Regions from separate parts of the Enterobacter huaxiensis genome, predicted to be linked through region 3. Evidence: predicted binding sites of a transcription regulator. Region 3 holds the regulator's gene; each other region holds the start of a gene.

Region 1 (4,142 bases), 1.2 Mb from region 3:
CCTGTCGGCGTTATTACTGGAAACCGATGCCCCCGATATGCCGCTGAATGGTTTTCAGGGGCAGCCCAATCGGCCGGAACGGGCGGCGCGCGTGTTTGCCACGCTGTGCGAGCTGCGCCAGGAGCCAGAAGAGGTGGTTGCCGATGCGCTGCTTGAGAACAGCCGTTCGGTATTTGGCATTACCCTATAAGTAAAGTGACGGGCGGATCACCCTGATCCTCTCTTCTTCCAGCGCTGCCGCCAGTGGCTCAACGTCGTCCGGCGTGGCGCTGCGCCATGACGCCGCCTCTCCGTATACGCCGTGCGCGTGAAACGCGTTGATCCGCACCGGGATATCCCCAAGCCCGCGAATAAAGGCTATCAGTGGCTTAAAATGTTCCAGATAATCAGACTGCTCAGGGATCGCCAGCAGCCGCAGTTCCGTCAGCCGCTGATGCTGCGCCAGCCAGCGGATGCTCTGTTTAATCTGCGGGTTTTCGCGCCCGGTCAGGAAGCGGTGACGCTCATTTCCCCATGCCTTTAGATCGAGCATCGCCCCATCCAGTACCGGCAGGAGTTTTTGCCAGCCGGTTTCCCCCAGCAGTCCGTTGCTGTCAACCAGACAGGTTAAATGGCGCAGGGCGGGATCGGCTTTGATCGCCGTAAAAAGGGCGATCACAAACGGCAGCTGCGTGGTGGCTTCACCGCCGCTGACGGTGATGCCTGCAATAAAAGGTGCCGCTTTGCGGATCTGCGTGAGGATCTCCTCCACGCTGAAGCGTTGCGCCATCGGCGTGGCCTGCTGCGGGCAGAGGTGAAGACAGGTATCACACTGCTGGCAGTCACTCTCCTGCCACCAGACGCGCCCGGCCCGAATGGTCAGCGCATCATGAGGGCAGTGGGGCACGCAGTCGCCGCAGTCGTTGCAGCGACCGATCGTCCACGGGTTGTGGCAGGTTTTGCATCGCAGGTTGCACCCCTGCAGGAACAGCGCCAGGCGGCTGCCCGGCCCGTCGACGCAGGAGAAGGGGATAACCTGACTAACTAAAGCGCATCTGCTGTTCATGGCTTATTACGCGCGGCTGACGTTCCAGAATACGGGTATTTCGTGCGGCTTCCTCACCCAGCCACGTGGTGTTGGTTCTTGAACCCGCTTCCCGATATTTCTCCAGATCCGATAATCGCACCATATAGCCTGTGACGCGCACCAGATCGTTACCCGCCACGTTGGCGGTAAATTCACGCATGCCGGCGTTGAAGGCACCCAGGCAAAGCTGCACAACGGCCTGCGGGTTGCGTTTTACCGTCTCTTCCAGCGTCAGAATATCGCTAATCCCGGAGTGATAGTGTTTGTGGTGCGGGGCGACGGCCAGCAGATGGCTGATAGGATCCGGCTCGTCTCCGTAGAGCAGTCGTGCTCCCGGCGTGGTGCCTGAATCCGAACTGATCCCCGACTGCGCGTGCAGCATAGCGCGATGCTTCCAGCCGTATTTCACCGGCGTGTTTTCCACAAACGCCGCGAGCCGTTCGCTGATGCGATAGCCCAGCGCGTTGGCCCGTTCGTCCTTGCCGTAGCGTGCTTCCATTCCGCTTTTATCGCACAGCGCGTTCACCGCTTCCGCCAGGCCATACATGCCAAACATGGGCACGAAACGGTCGGCATCAATCAGCCCCTCTTTCACCAGGAAGCTATTCTCAAAGAAGCCTGACTGCTCATACAAAAATGCACAGCGTGCGTTGACGATCTCAATCTGCTGCTGGCAGTAGTGTGGGAGCGTGCGGGTAAAGAAGTCTTCAACAGAAGAACTGTGTTCAGCAATTGCCTTCAGGTTGAGGCGAACCAGCGTGCTTCCACCGCCTGCCAGCGGCAGCGAGTTGTAACAGCTCACCACGCCATAGCGGCCTTTTGTGAAAATTTTATCATTCACTGGGCCGTTAGAAATATGCGGCTTGCTGCATTCGCAAATGTTTTTAGCCACCTCAAGCAGCAAGTCGTCCGGGGTGATGTCAGGGTCGTAAATAAAGGTTAGATTTGGCGCGACCTGCTTCAGCTCTGCATCCGCGCGCAGAATGGCGCGCGTGACGGGCGTATCCGCCGGGCCGATATTGGCGTGCATGAAGGCATCCGGCAGCGTGCGGTCGAGGTAGCGCCAGAAACGTTTTATTCGGCTATCTATCTCTTCCTGTGTTAGAATTCTAACATATGGATTCAGTAACGCATCAAGCTGGCCGAGATACACGGGCATCGATGTGACGGACGGAACATGGTGATAGAGAATGGTTAAGAGCGAGAGGGCGTCATCGAGATCTTTTGCCCCTTCCAGCTCCAGCCATTCTGATCCCTTTGCCAGAAATTTTTCGTAATCCGGCAGAACGTAACGAGGTTTATAAGGCGCATGGCCTTCGAACATGTCGCAGATAAAGCCCTGATCCAGCGCGGCACGGGCTGTCGGGGACAGTGCCGGATAAGGCAGGTCGTTCTCCGCTTCCAGCGCCAGGAAATGACGTTTTTGCTCAGGGGTTAACACCGGGCTTGTCACAATTTGCTGGCAACGTTGTTGCAGCGCGTCGAGGCTGGAGTGAGGCATGTTCGCTTCCTTAAATGTTCTGCGGATGATGAGCGGATTGTAGGAAGTTGTCCCGTCGGGGCTTTTGATCCGACAGGGGGTATCGCTGTTTTAGTCAGCAATTCGCGAACTAAAATTTGACGTTGATCTCATTACAGTAATGCAAATTTGTACGCAGTTTTCATTAACTGTGATGAATGTCGAAGTGTGGATGCGGGTGAATGTTAGAATACTCACAGACCCGCAAGGTAAAATTTATACGGCACTGCCGTTGGAGAATGTTATGACCGATTTAACTGCAAGCAGCCTGCGCGCGTTGAAACTGATGGACCTGACCACCCTGAACGATGACGACACCAGTGAAAAAGTCATCGCCCTGTGCCACCAGGCGAAAACGCCCGTCGGTAACACCGCCGCCGTCTGTATCTACCCGCGCTTTATCCCGATTGCCCGTAAAACGCTGAACGAGCAGGGCACGCCGGACGTGCGCATTGCAACCGTAACTAACTTCCCGCACGGCAACGACGATATCGAAATTGCGCTGGCGGAAACCCGCGCGGCGATTGCTTATGGCGCAGACGAAGTTGACGTGGTGTTCCCGTACCGCGCGCTGATCGCCGGCAACGAGCAGGTCGGTTTTGACCTGGTGAAAGCCTGTAAAGACGCGTGCGCGGCGGCAAACGTGCTGCTGAAAGTGATCATCGAAACCGGCGAGCTGAAAGAAGAGCAGCTGATTCGTAAAGCATCTGAAATCTCCATCAAAGCCGGTGCGGATTTCATTAAAACCTCTACCGGTAAAGTGCCGGTTAACGCCACCCCGGAAAGCGCCCGCATCATGATGGAAGTTATCCGCGACATGGGCGTGTCCAAAACCGTGGGCTTCAAACCTGCGGGCGGCGTGCGTACCGCTGAAGACGCGCAGCAGTTCCTGGCGATTGCCGACGAGCTGTTCGGCGCCGACTGGGCCGATTCCCGTCACTACCGCTTCGGCGCGTCCAGCCTGCTGGCAAGCCTGCTGAAAGCGCTGGGCCACGGCGACGGTAAGAGCGCAAGCAGCTACTGATTGCCAGACAATGCCGGATGACGCTTCGCTTATCCGGCCTACAGGATCGTAGGGCGGGTAAGCGTAGCGACACCCGCCACAAATCCCCCGATTCCGCATGGAGGTTACCGTGTTTCTCGCACAAGAAATTATTCGTAAAAAACGTGATGGTCACGCATTAAGCGACGAAGAGATCCGCTTCTTTATCAACGGCATTCGTGATAACACCGTCTCCGAAGGGCAGATTGCGGCTCTGGCGATGACCATCTTCTTCCACGATATGTCGATGCCGGAGCGCGTGTCGCTGACCATGGCGATGCGAGATTCAGGAACCGTTCTGGACTGGAAAAGCCTCAACCTCAACGGCCCGATTGTGGATAAACACTCCACCGGCGGCGTGGGTGACGTGACCTCCCTGATGCTTGGCCCAATGGTGGCAGCCTGCGGCGGTTACGTTCCAATGATCTCCGGGCGCGGCCTGGGCCACACCGGCGGCACGCTCGACAAACTGGAAGCCATTCCGGGCTTCGATATCTTCCCGGATGACGGCCGCT
Region 2 (4,142 bases), 990 kb from region 3:
TGGCGCCGAATGCCGCCACCGCGCCGTACACGCCGGTATCCATCCCCGCTTTCAGCATCGCCACGAAGGCCACTTCGTTAAACGCGCCGATGCCGTAGAGGTAGTACATGTGCGTCCCGGCGAAGACGCCGGAGGAGAGCAGGCCAACGAAGATCGGGAACGACCAGTCGGCATACCAAAAACCTTTATTCTGTTCCATTTAGAGGCTCCTGTTATTTACCGCTGAGCGAGTTGTGGATCATGTCGAGCCAGTTCGGCACCGTCAGATGGAAGGATTCGATCATCTTCATGTCGAAGCCGCGGAAGAAACCGCTCAGCACGAAGAGCAGGACGATCGCCGCCATCATCACTTTGGTGACGTGGTTCCAGCCGCTCTCTTCGACGCCTTTACCGATCAGAATGCCCAGCACCAGGCCCGGCACGGCGTTACCCATGATCAGCTGCGCGGCGCCGCCGAACACGGTGGCCCAGAAGCCGGACTTTTTACCCGCGTCGATAGCCGCCAGCCAGAAGATCACCGGCATCACGGTGTTCACCAGCAGGTTAGCCGCCGGTACCAGCACCTTCACGGCGGTGACCTGAAGCGCAGCCGGAACGGAGGAGGCGGTCAGGTTCAGGAAGGTGACGACAACCATGCCAATCACGCCGCAGGCAATCGCCATTTTACGGGGATCGTGCAGCGTTTCGCCGACGTTACGGTTTTTAATCATCAGAGCAGCAGCACCCCAGTTCGGGATGATGCGGTGGTCAACGTCCTGTGTGAAGGCACCTGCGGCCACGGAAGAGGCCCAGGCGTTAAAGAAGAAGCCTAACCCAAAGGAGAAGTGAGACGCCGGATCCCCTTCGCAGGAGTTCAGCTCCCCCAACGTACGAAACGCGCCCATACCCTGAGTGGTAGGCGCATGAAACATGCGTGCAGCCCCGGCTCCGACACCGACGCCAACCAGGCCGCCAATGATGAGCGATTTTATTAATATAATTAAGAACATCAGTCTGCCCTTTTATGAATAATCAGCGTTGCGTGACGAAATCCACCTGGTCGTGATTGATGGCGGTCACGTTGACGGTCACATCCAGCTCCACGCTGTAGGTGCGTCTTTCCCGGCGCATAAAGAAGAACAGAAAAGCTTCTTTGCGCACCGCTTCTTGCGCCTGAACGACCTGCACATCCTGTGGCTCAATACGCAGTAAGATATGCGGTGAGGCTTTCATCACCGCGGCCTGAACGTGGTTGAGCGCGTCGGCAAAGGCGCGCGCTTTGGCGTCGCCTTTCCCCTTCACTCTCACCGTGGTTGTGAACTGTTCTTTCATGCTTATGCGCCGTATTTCTTCTGCCACGCCTGTACCAGACGCTCGCCCAGCTCTTCTTTATCCATAAAGCCGAAGCCCAGCACGTTGCAGCCTTCATTGATGGCGGTTACGCCCTCTTCCACGGAACGCATGCCGTATTTGGCCTTGTAGCCATATTTGGTCTGCGCCGTGATGGCACCCGCGCCGCCGCTGCCGCAGAAGGAGATGCCGAAGGTGGCGTTTTCCGCCTTCATCATGTCGCCCAGCTTCATGTCCGCGGCCATGCCCGGTACGACAACCGCGCGCCCGCCCGCTTTTTCGACACCGGCTGCCACTTTCTGACCTTTGCCCAGGCGATCGCCAATCACGACTGTAATCTGTTCCATGTGTTGCTCCTTAAAGGTTGTCTTTCGCGACTTCGAAGTGAACGGAGAGCAGCCAGGCTTCTTCATCAGGAAGGTTGCCAAACTGCGCTACCACTTCACGGGCAAGTTGCATTGAATCTGGTGAAATTTCGTCGAACAGCTCCGCTTCAACCTCCGGCAGCGGCTCGCCGGTCACGGACCGGTGCGCCATCGCGCGAACGTGGGAGGTCAGCATCTGCTCCTGCACTGCGTTAGGGATGATGTCGTGCCGGGCCAGCAGGGCATAAACCTGCTGCAGCATGGTGTTAGCGAGCTGCTCTGTGTGCAGCGCCTGTTCCCCAACGTCGTTCATTACCGCTCCGTTAATCACTGGTCTTACCCCGTTAATGGCTCTGGAATAAAACTAACGTTGCAGGGGGATTGTTTGTAGCGAGTTGTTTTCCACTTCGAAGTGGAAAGGCGAGCAGCAGCAGTGATCTGTGCCACATAATTGGGGTGAATCTGGATAAATCGCTGTATTTACGTGATGAATGTCACGCATTCCCGCGGTAAAACGCGCGCCGGGGAAACGAAAACGTTCAGGCGTGGTGACGCAAAAATGTGATGGCGATAGGGTTTACTTATTACCGCGCAAAAAAAAACGGGGGCCACTGGCCCCCGCTGGTTGTTTGTTTGATGCGCGATCGATTAACGGTATTTCTTGTGATACGTGTTGCGGGTCGTCACAAACTGGTCGGCTGCCGCCTGGGCTTCCTTCACTTTACCTTCGTTTGCCAGCTTCAGCGCGCCGTCGATCTGGCCGACCAGCACGTCAAAGCCGTGGCGGTAGTCTTTCATCTCGGCGCTGTCTGGCGCCTTGCTTTCCAGCTTCGGCGGGGTCGCTTTTTGCGCGTCCAGTGCCGCTTCGCGCATTTTGGTCAGTGCGTCTTTCATGTCCGCCGCATTGTCCGTTTTCTGCACTACCTTCAGGTTTTCACTGAGGATGTCCATGTTGTCTTCAAGATCGGCGGCAAACGCAGACGAGCCAAGAATCAGCGTTGAAGCCGCGACGATCGCTAACAGGTGTTTACGCATTGCTCACTTCCTTTTTTATTATTAACAAAACGCTCTCTTTACTGACCCGCAATTTTCATTTCGGGAAGAAGTACAGAACCACACTGTATATTGCTTCGTGTTTCAATATCGTTACCGACCGTAACGATGTTGCGCCACATGTCCTTCAGGTTACCGGCGATGGTGATTTCGCTCACCGGATATTGAATTTCGCCGTTTTCAACCCAGAAGCCTGCCGCGCCGCGCGAGTAGTCGCCGGTGATGCCGCTTACGCCCTGGCCCATCAGTTCGGTTACGACCAGGCCGGTGCCCATCTCTTTGAGCATCTGCTCAAAGCTCAGGCCCTGACCGGCAATGCGCCAGTTGTGGATGCCGCCAGCGTGTCCGGTGCTTTTCAGCCCCAGCTTGCGCGCGGAGTAGTTAGTAAGCAGCCACTGGGTCAGCACGCCATCTTTGATGATGTCACGACGTTCGGTGCGCACGCCTTCGCTGTCGAACGGCGTGGAGGCCAGCCCTTTCAGCAGGTGCGGATGTTCTTCGATGGTCAGCCATTCAGGCAGGATCTGCTTGCCCAGCGAGTCGAGCAGGAAGGTCGATTTACGGTACACCGAGCCGCCCGCGATCGCGCCCACCAGATGGCCAAACAGGCCGGTTGCCACTTCATTGGCAAAAATCACCGGGGCCTTCATGGTAGAGAGTTTGCGCGGCGACAGGCGCGACAGCGTGCGCTCGGCACACTCTTTACCCACCCACTCAGGAGACTGCAAATCCCCCAGCGCGCGGCCAATGGTGTAGGCGTAGTCACGCTCCATGTCGCCGTTCTCTTCGGCGATGACGCAGCTGGAGAGCGAGTGGCGGGTTGAGCAGTAGCCCTGCAGCATGCCGTGGCTGTTACCGAACACTTTGATGCCGTAGTGGCTGTTAAAGCTGCCGCCTTCGGTATTGGTGATGCGCTTATCGGCCTGCAGGGAAGCCTGCTCGGCACGCGCCGCCATCTCGATCGCTTCATCCGGCGTCACTTCCGCCGGGTGGAAAAGATCGAGATCCGGGGCGTCGAAGGCCAGCAGATCTTTATCCGCCACGCCTGCGTAAGGATCCGGGGAGGTATAACGGGCGATATCCAGCGCCGCCTGCACCGTACGGGCAATGGCATCCGGGCTGAGATCGGTCGATGACGCACTGCCTTTGCGATTCTGGTGATACACCGTGATCCCCAGCGCGCCATCGCTGTTGAATTCGACATTCTCCACTTCGCCATAGCGGGTGCTCACGCTGATGCCGGTGGTTTTGCTGACCGCCACTTCGGCGCCATCTGATTTTTCTGAAGCAAGCATCAGCGCGGTGGAGACGGCTTCTTCCAGAATCTTACGCTGCGCTTCAACTTGTGAGGTTACTTTCATCGCAAATGCCATACTGTAAGAGAGAGTTATCTGA
Region 3 (4,142 bases):
GACCCACAGCTTCATGTCCGCCAGATAGTGCGAGTTAAAGCCCGGCTCCTGCATCGCCTGGTTGAGCGAGTTGAACAGGGCGTTGTGCGCCTGGTTGACCTTCATGCGCTGGTAGGCCAGCGGGGAAGGCTTCGGATCGTCGCTCAGGATGAGACGAATAGCCTGCTGATCCGCTTCCAGCGCGTCGTGGGCGTTTTGCCTCAGTAATCCACTTTGCCACTGCGGCCACAGCCAGACCATGCCGCCGAAGGCAATCAGGCAGCCAATCAGGGTATCGACCAGGCGGGCAATAATGAATTGATCGCCGTTGAGCGTGAGCAGCTGCAGGGTGTACACCGCCGTGACCGTAAAGCCCACCGTCGCCCAGCCGTAGTTTTTGCGGATAATCAAATAGCTCATCATCGTGATCGCCAGCATCCCCACCAGCGTATAGCCTTCCGGCACGTGGAAGTGCAGCGTGGCGCCGGCAATAATCAGTCCGGCTAAGGTTCCGCCAGCCCGGTGGAAAATGCGCACCCGCGTGGCGCCGTAGCCGTTTTGCGTCACGAGCAGCACGGTCATTAAGATCCAGTAGGGCTTCGGCAGGTGCAGCGCCATGCCCATCAGGCTGGCGACGCTCAGCATCACGCTTATCCGCGCGGCGTTACGCAGCGCGGCAGATTTCAGTGACAGATAGCTTTTAAGCGCGGGCAGCAGCGGCAGGCGTTTTTGCTTATCGGCCATCAGGTCACGCGGGTAAAGCGGCCGCTGGGTACGCAGCACGCGCGCGATGCGGCTAAAGTGCCAGGCGGCAAACTGGCCGACCGGGTTTTCCGGGTGCTGACGGGCGATTTTCTCCAGCGCGCCGAGCTGTTTTTCCATGTTGAAGCGCGTGGGGTAGCGGTGATAGAGAATATCATCAGCCAGCACGCGCAGACGCGCCGATACCGTCTGGGCATTCCAGCGGATCACCGCTTCGGCGTGGCTGCGCTCGACCAGCTTTTGCACCTCCTCCGGATGATGCAGGCTTACGGAGATGTGCTCCTGCAGGTCCAGCCCCACCTGGAAGGTGCGCAGCAGCCGCTTATAGCCATGGTTTTTATTGGCGGCAAGCATGTGTAGCTGCTGATAGCACTGGCTGATTAAATCGACCACCTTTTGCTGACGGGCGAGCAGAGGCGGCAACGATTTCTCCGGGTCGGTGTGCTGGGTGAGCAGGGTATACTTTGCTTCGCAGTAGTCGGCAAGCTGCACGTAGAGCAGGCTAAGGGATTCACGCAGCGGCTGCTCCCGCCATAGCCAGAACCAGAACCAGTTAAACAGCCCGTACCACAGCGTGCCGAGGGCGTAGATGAGCAGCGGTTCCCACACCGGCATGTTGCCGGCGAGGCTAAGGGTGAAGATGGCGGCGATCAGCGAGGCGGGCAGCAGGCGAGCGTGAAGCGAACTGATCTCCGCCGTCACGCCCAGCGTCATCGCCAGCACGGTCAGGATCAGCGGCAGCGGAATATCGCGGGCGAGCAGGAGCTGTACGGCGAGGCTACAGCCGGCGAACAGGCAGCCACCGATAATCAGGCGTTTAAAAAAGCGTTTATGCGGCGTGTCCAGACCGGCGATGTTGCAGCAGGCGGGAACGAGGGAAAACAGCAGGCCTTGCTGAAGATGTCCGAGGATCAGGCCGACGGCCACGGGAAGGCACAACACCAACGTTTGTCGCAGTGCGTAGTTAACTTCCGGGTGATAGATCAGCCTGCGCCACATGGGGAATAGAGACAAAAACGGCGTGACACCTTGCGATGGCACGCCGTTTAACCGAATTAACGGGTTCCGTAGACCACGATGGTTTTACCGTGGGCGGAGATCAGGTTCTGGTCTTCCAGCATTTTCAGGATACGGCCCACGGTTTCGCGGGAGCAGCCGACGATCTGACCAATTTCCTGACGCGTAATTTTAATTTGCATGCCGTCCGGGTGGGTCATCGCGTCTGGCTGTTTTGCCAGGTTCAACAGGGTCTGTGCAATACGGCCGGTAACGTCCAGGAATGCGAGGTTACCCACTTTCTCGGATGTCACCTGCAGACGGCGCGCCATCTGCGAAGAAAGACGCATCAGGATGTCAGGGTTTACCTGAATCAGCTGACGGAATTTCTTGTAAGAAATTTCAGCCACTTCACATGCTGTCTTTGCACGAACCCAGGCGCTACGTTCCTGGCCCTCTTCAAACAGGCCCAGTTCACCGATGAAATCGCCCTGGTTCAGATAAGAAAGGATCATCTCTTTCCCTTCTTCATCTTTGATCAGCACTGCCACCGAGCCTTTAACGATGTAATACAACGTTTCCGCTTTTTCACCCTGGTGAATCAGCGTGCTCTTTGATGGGTACTTATGAATGTGGCAATGAGACAAGAACCATTCGAGAGTAGGGTCTGTTTGCGGTTTGCCAAGCACCATGCGCTGTTATCCTCTGTTATAAGCTGTCACCAGAGCCATAAGATGCATCCGGACTCTGGGGTTGCAATCGAATTCTTACCCATACCCTGGGAAGTCGGCTGTCGTAACGTTTCGCAGCCAGTAAAGTTTGATGTCCTCTGCATACATGTGTAACGTCAATGTATTACTGTAGCATCCAGAGTGTTTTAGCATAGCTTTTGCCGCGTGTCTCCTGGTGTCTCGCTTCAGCATGATGCAGGTCGCCTTCCGTTGCGAGAATTGTAACGCACGCGTAATCTGTCACCAAAAATGCAACGTTGGAGTTAATGAATATGCAAGCGCGTGTGAAATGGGTAGAAGGTTTAACGTTCCTGGGCGAGTCAGCTTCCGGACACCAGATTTTGATGGACGGTAACTCCGGCGACAAAGCGCCAAGCCCGATGGAAATGGTGCTGATGGCGGCGGGTGGCTGCAGCGCAATCGACGTGGTGTCGATTCTGCAAAAAGGCCGTCACGACGTAACCGATTGCGAAGTGAAGCTGACGTCAGAACGTCGCGAAGAGGCGCCACGCCTGTTCACGCACATTAATCTGCACTTTATCGTCACCGGCAAAGAGCTGAAGGACGCGGCGGTTTCGCGCGCGGTTGATCTGTCTGCGGAGAAATACTGCTCCGTGGCGCTCATGCTGGAGAAAGCGGTAAACATCACCCATTCGTATGAGGTGATCGAGGCCTAATCTTTTGGCGCGTGGCGCTTCGCTGACCCGCCCTGCAAAAGCATGACCGTAGGCCCGGTAAGCGCAGCGCCACCGGGCAAAACAACTCACGCGATCTGCTTCCCTTCCATCAGCCGCTGCACCAGCGGCGTCATGATCAGCTCCATCGCCAGCCCCATTTTTCCCCCCGGCACCACCAGCGTATTCATGTGCGAAATGAACGAGCCCTGCAGCATCGCCAGCAGCCAGGGGTAATCAATGCCTTCGAGGTTGCGGAAGTGGATTACCACAAAGCTCTCATCCAGAGACGGGATGGTTTTCGCCGCAAACGGATTAGAGGTGTCCACCGTCGGCACGCGCTGGAAGTTGATATGGGTACGGGAAAACTGCGGCGTCAGGAAGTTAATGTAATCCTCCATTGAGCGAACCACCGAGTCCATCACCGCCTCGCGCGAGTGGCCGCGCTCGCTAATATCTCGCGTCAGCTTCTGGATCCACTCCAGGTTCACGATCGGCACGACGCCGACCAGCAGATCCACGTGGCGCGCCACGTCGTGATGGGGCGTCACCACGCCGCCGTGCAGCCCTTCATAAAACAGCACGTCGGTCGGTTCCGGCAGCGGCTGCCACGGGGTAAACGTTCCCGGCACCTGGTTCCAGGGAACCGCTTCGTCGTAGGTGTGCAGATACTTGCGGGACTGCCCGGTACCGCTCTGCCCGTATTCGCGGAAGGTTTGCTCTAACAGCCCGAAATCATTGGCATCGGGCCCAAAATAGCTGATGTGTTTGCCCAGGTCGCGCGCCTTGCGGATGGCCATGTCCATTTCAGGGCGCGTGTAGCGGTGAAAGCTGTCGCCCTCCACCTCTGCCGCCCGGAGATTCAGCTGTGCGAAGATCTTGCGAAAAGCGAGGCTGGTGGTGGTAGTACCCGCACCGCTTGAGCCCGTTACGGCAATAACCGGATGTCTGGCAGACATAGCAACTCCCTGACTGGAAAGGTTTACAGATCAGCCGTGAA

The links. Region 3 encodes CRP, which controls carbon source genes, mostly activating them, when cyclic AMP is high. Its sites were predicted from a motif close to ATGTGANNNNNNTCACAT; they were not measured.
Region 1: a site for CRP is predicted at 2,682-2,699, ahead of deoC (deoxyribose-phosphate aldolase). Genes of this name have one in related genera too.
Region 2: a site for CRP is predicted at 2,126-2,143, ahead of D5067_RS20485 (glycine dehydrogenase). Genes of this name have one in related genera too.

Annotation. Positions count from the first base shown of each region.
Region 1 covers NZ_CP043342.1:4,122,129-4,126,270, reverse strand. The annotation lists gene D5067_RS19645 (TatD family hydrolase) at 1-190, shown strand, start outside; gene D5067_RS19640 (YjjW family glycine radical enzyme activase) at 185-1,045, opposite strand; gene D5067_RS19635 (YjjI family glycine radical enzyme) at 1,020-2,567, opposite strand; gene deoC (deoxyribose-phosphate aldolase) at 2,830-3,609, shown strand; gene deoA (thymidine phosphorylase) at 3,719-4,142, shown strand, end outside.
Region 2 covers NZ_CP043342.1:4,301,191-4,305,332, forward strand. The annotation lists gene D5067_RS20465 (DUF4310 family protein) at 1-199, opposite strand, end outside; gene D5067_RS20470 (DUF4311 domain-containing protein) at 213-989, opposite strand; gene D5067_RS20475 (DUF4312 family protein) at 1,012-1,311, opposite strand; gene D5067_RS20480 (SFCGS family glycine-rich protein) at 1,314-1,676, opposite strand; gene D5067_RS20485 (glycine dehydrogenase) at 1,687-2,025, opposite strand; gene cybC (cytochrome b562) at 2,343-2,729, opposite strand; gene pmbA (metalloprotease PmbA) at 2,768-4,120, opposite strand.
Region 3 covers NZ_CP043342.1:393,960-398,101, forward strand. The annotation lists gene D5067_RS01825 (YccS/YhfK family putative transporter) at 1-1,740, opposite strand, end outside; gene crp (cAMP-activated global transcriptional regulator CRP) at 1,797-2,429, opposite strand; gene D5067_RS01835 (OsmC family protein) at 2,741-3,145, shown strand; gene D5067_RS01840 (phosphoribulokinase) at 3,232-4,101, opposite strand; gene D5067_RS01845 (YheU family protein) at 4,132-4,142, opposite strand, start outside.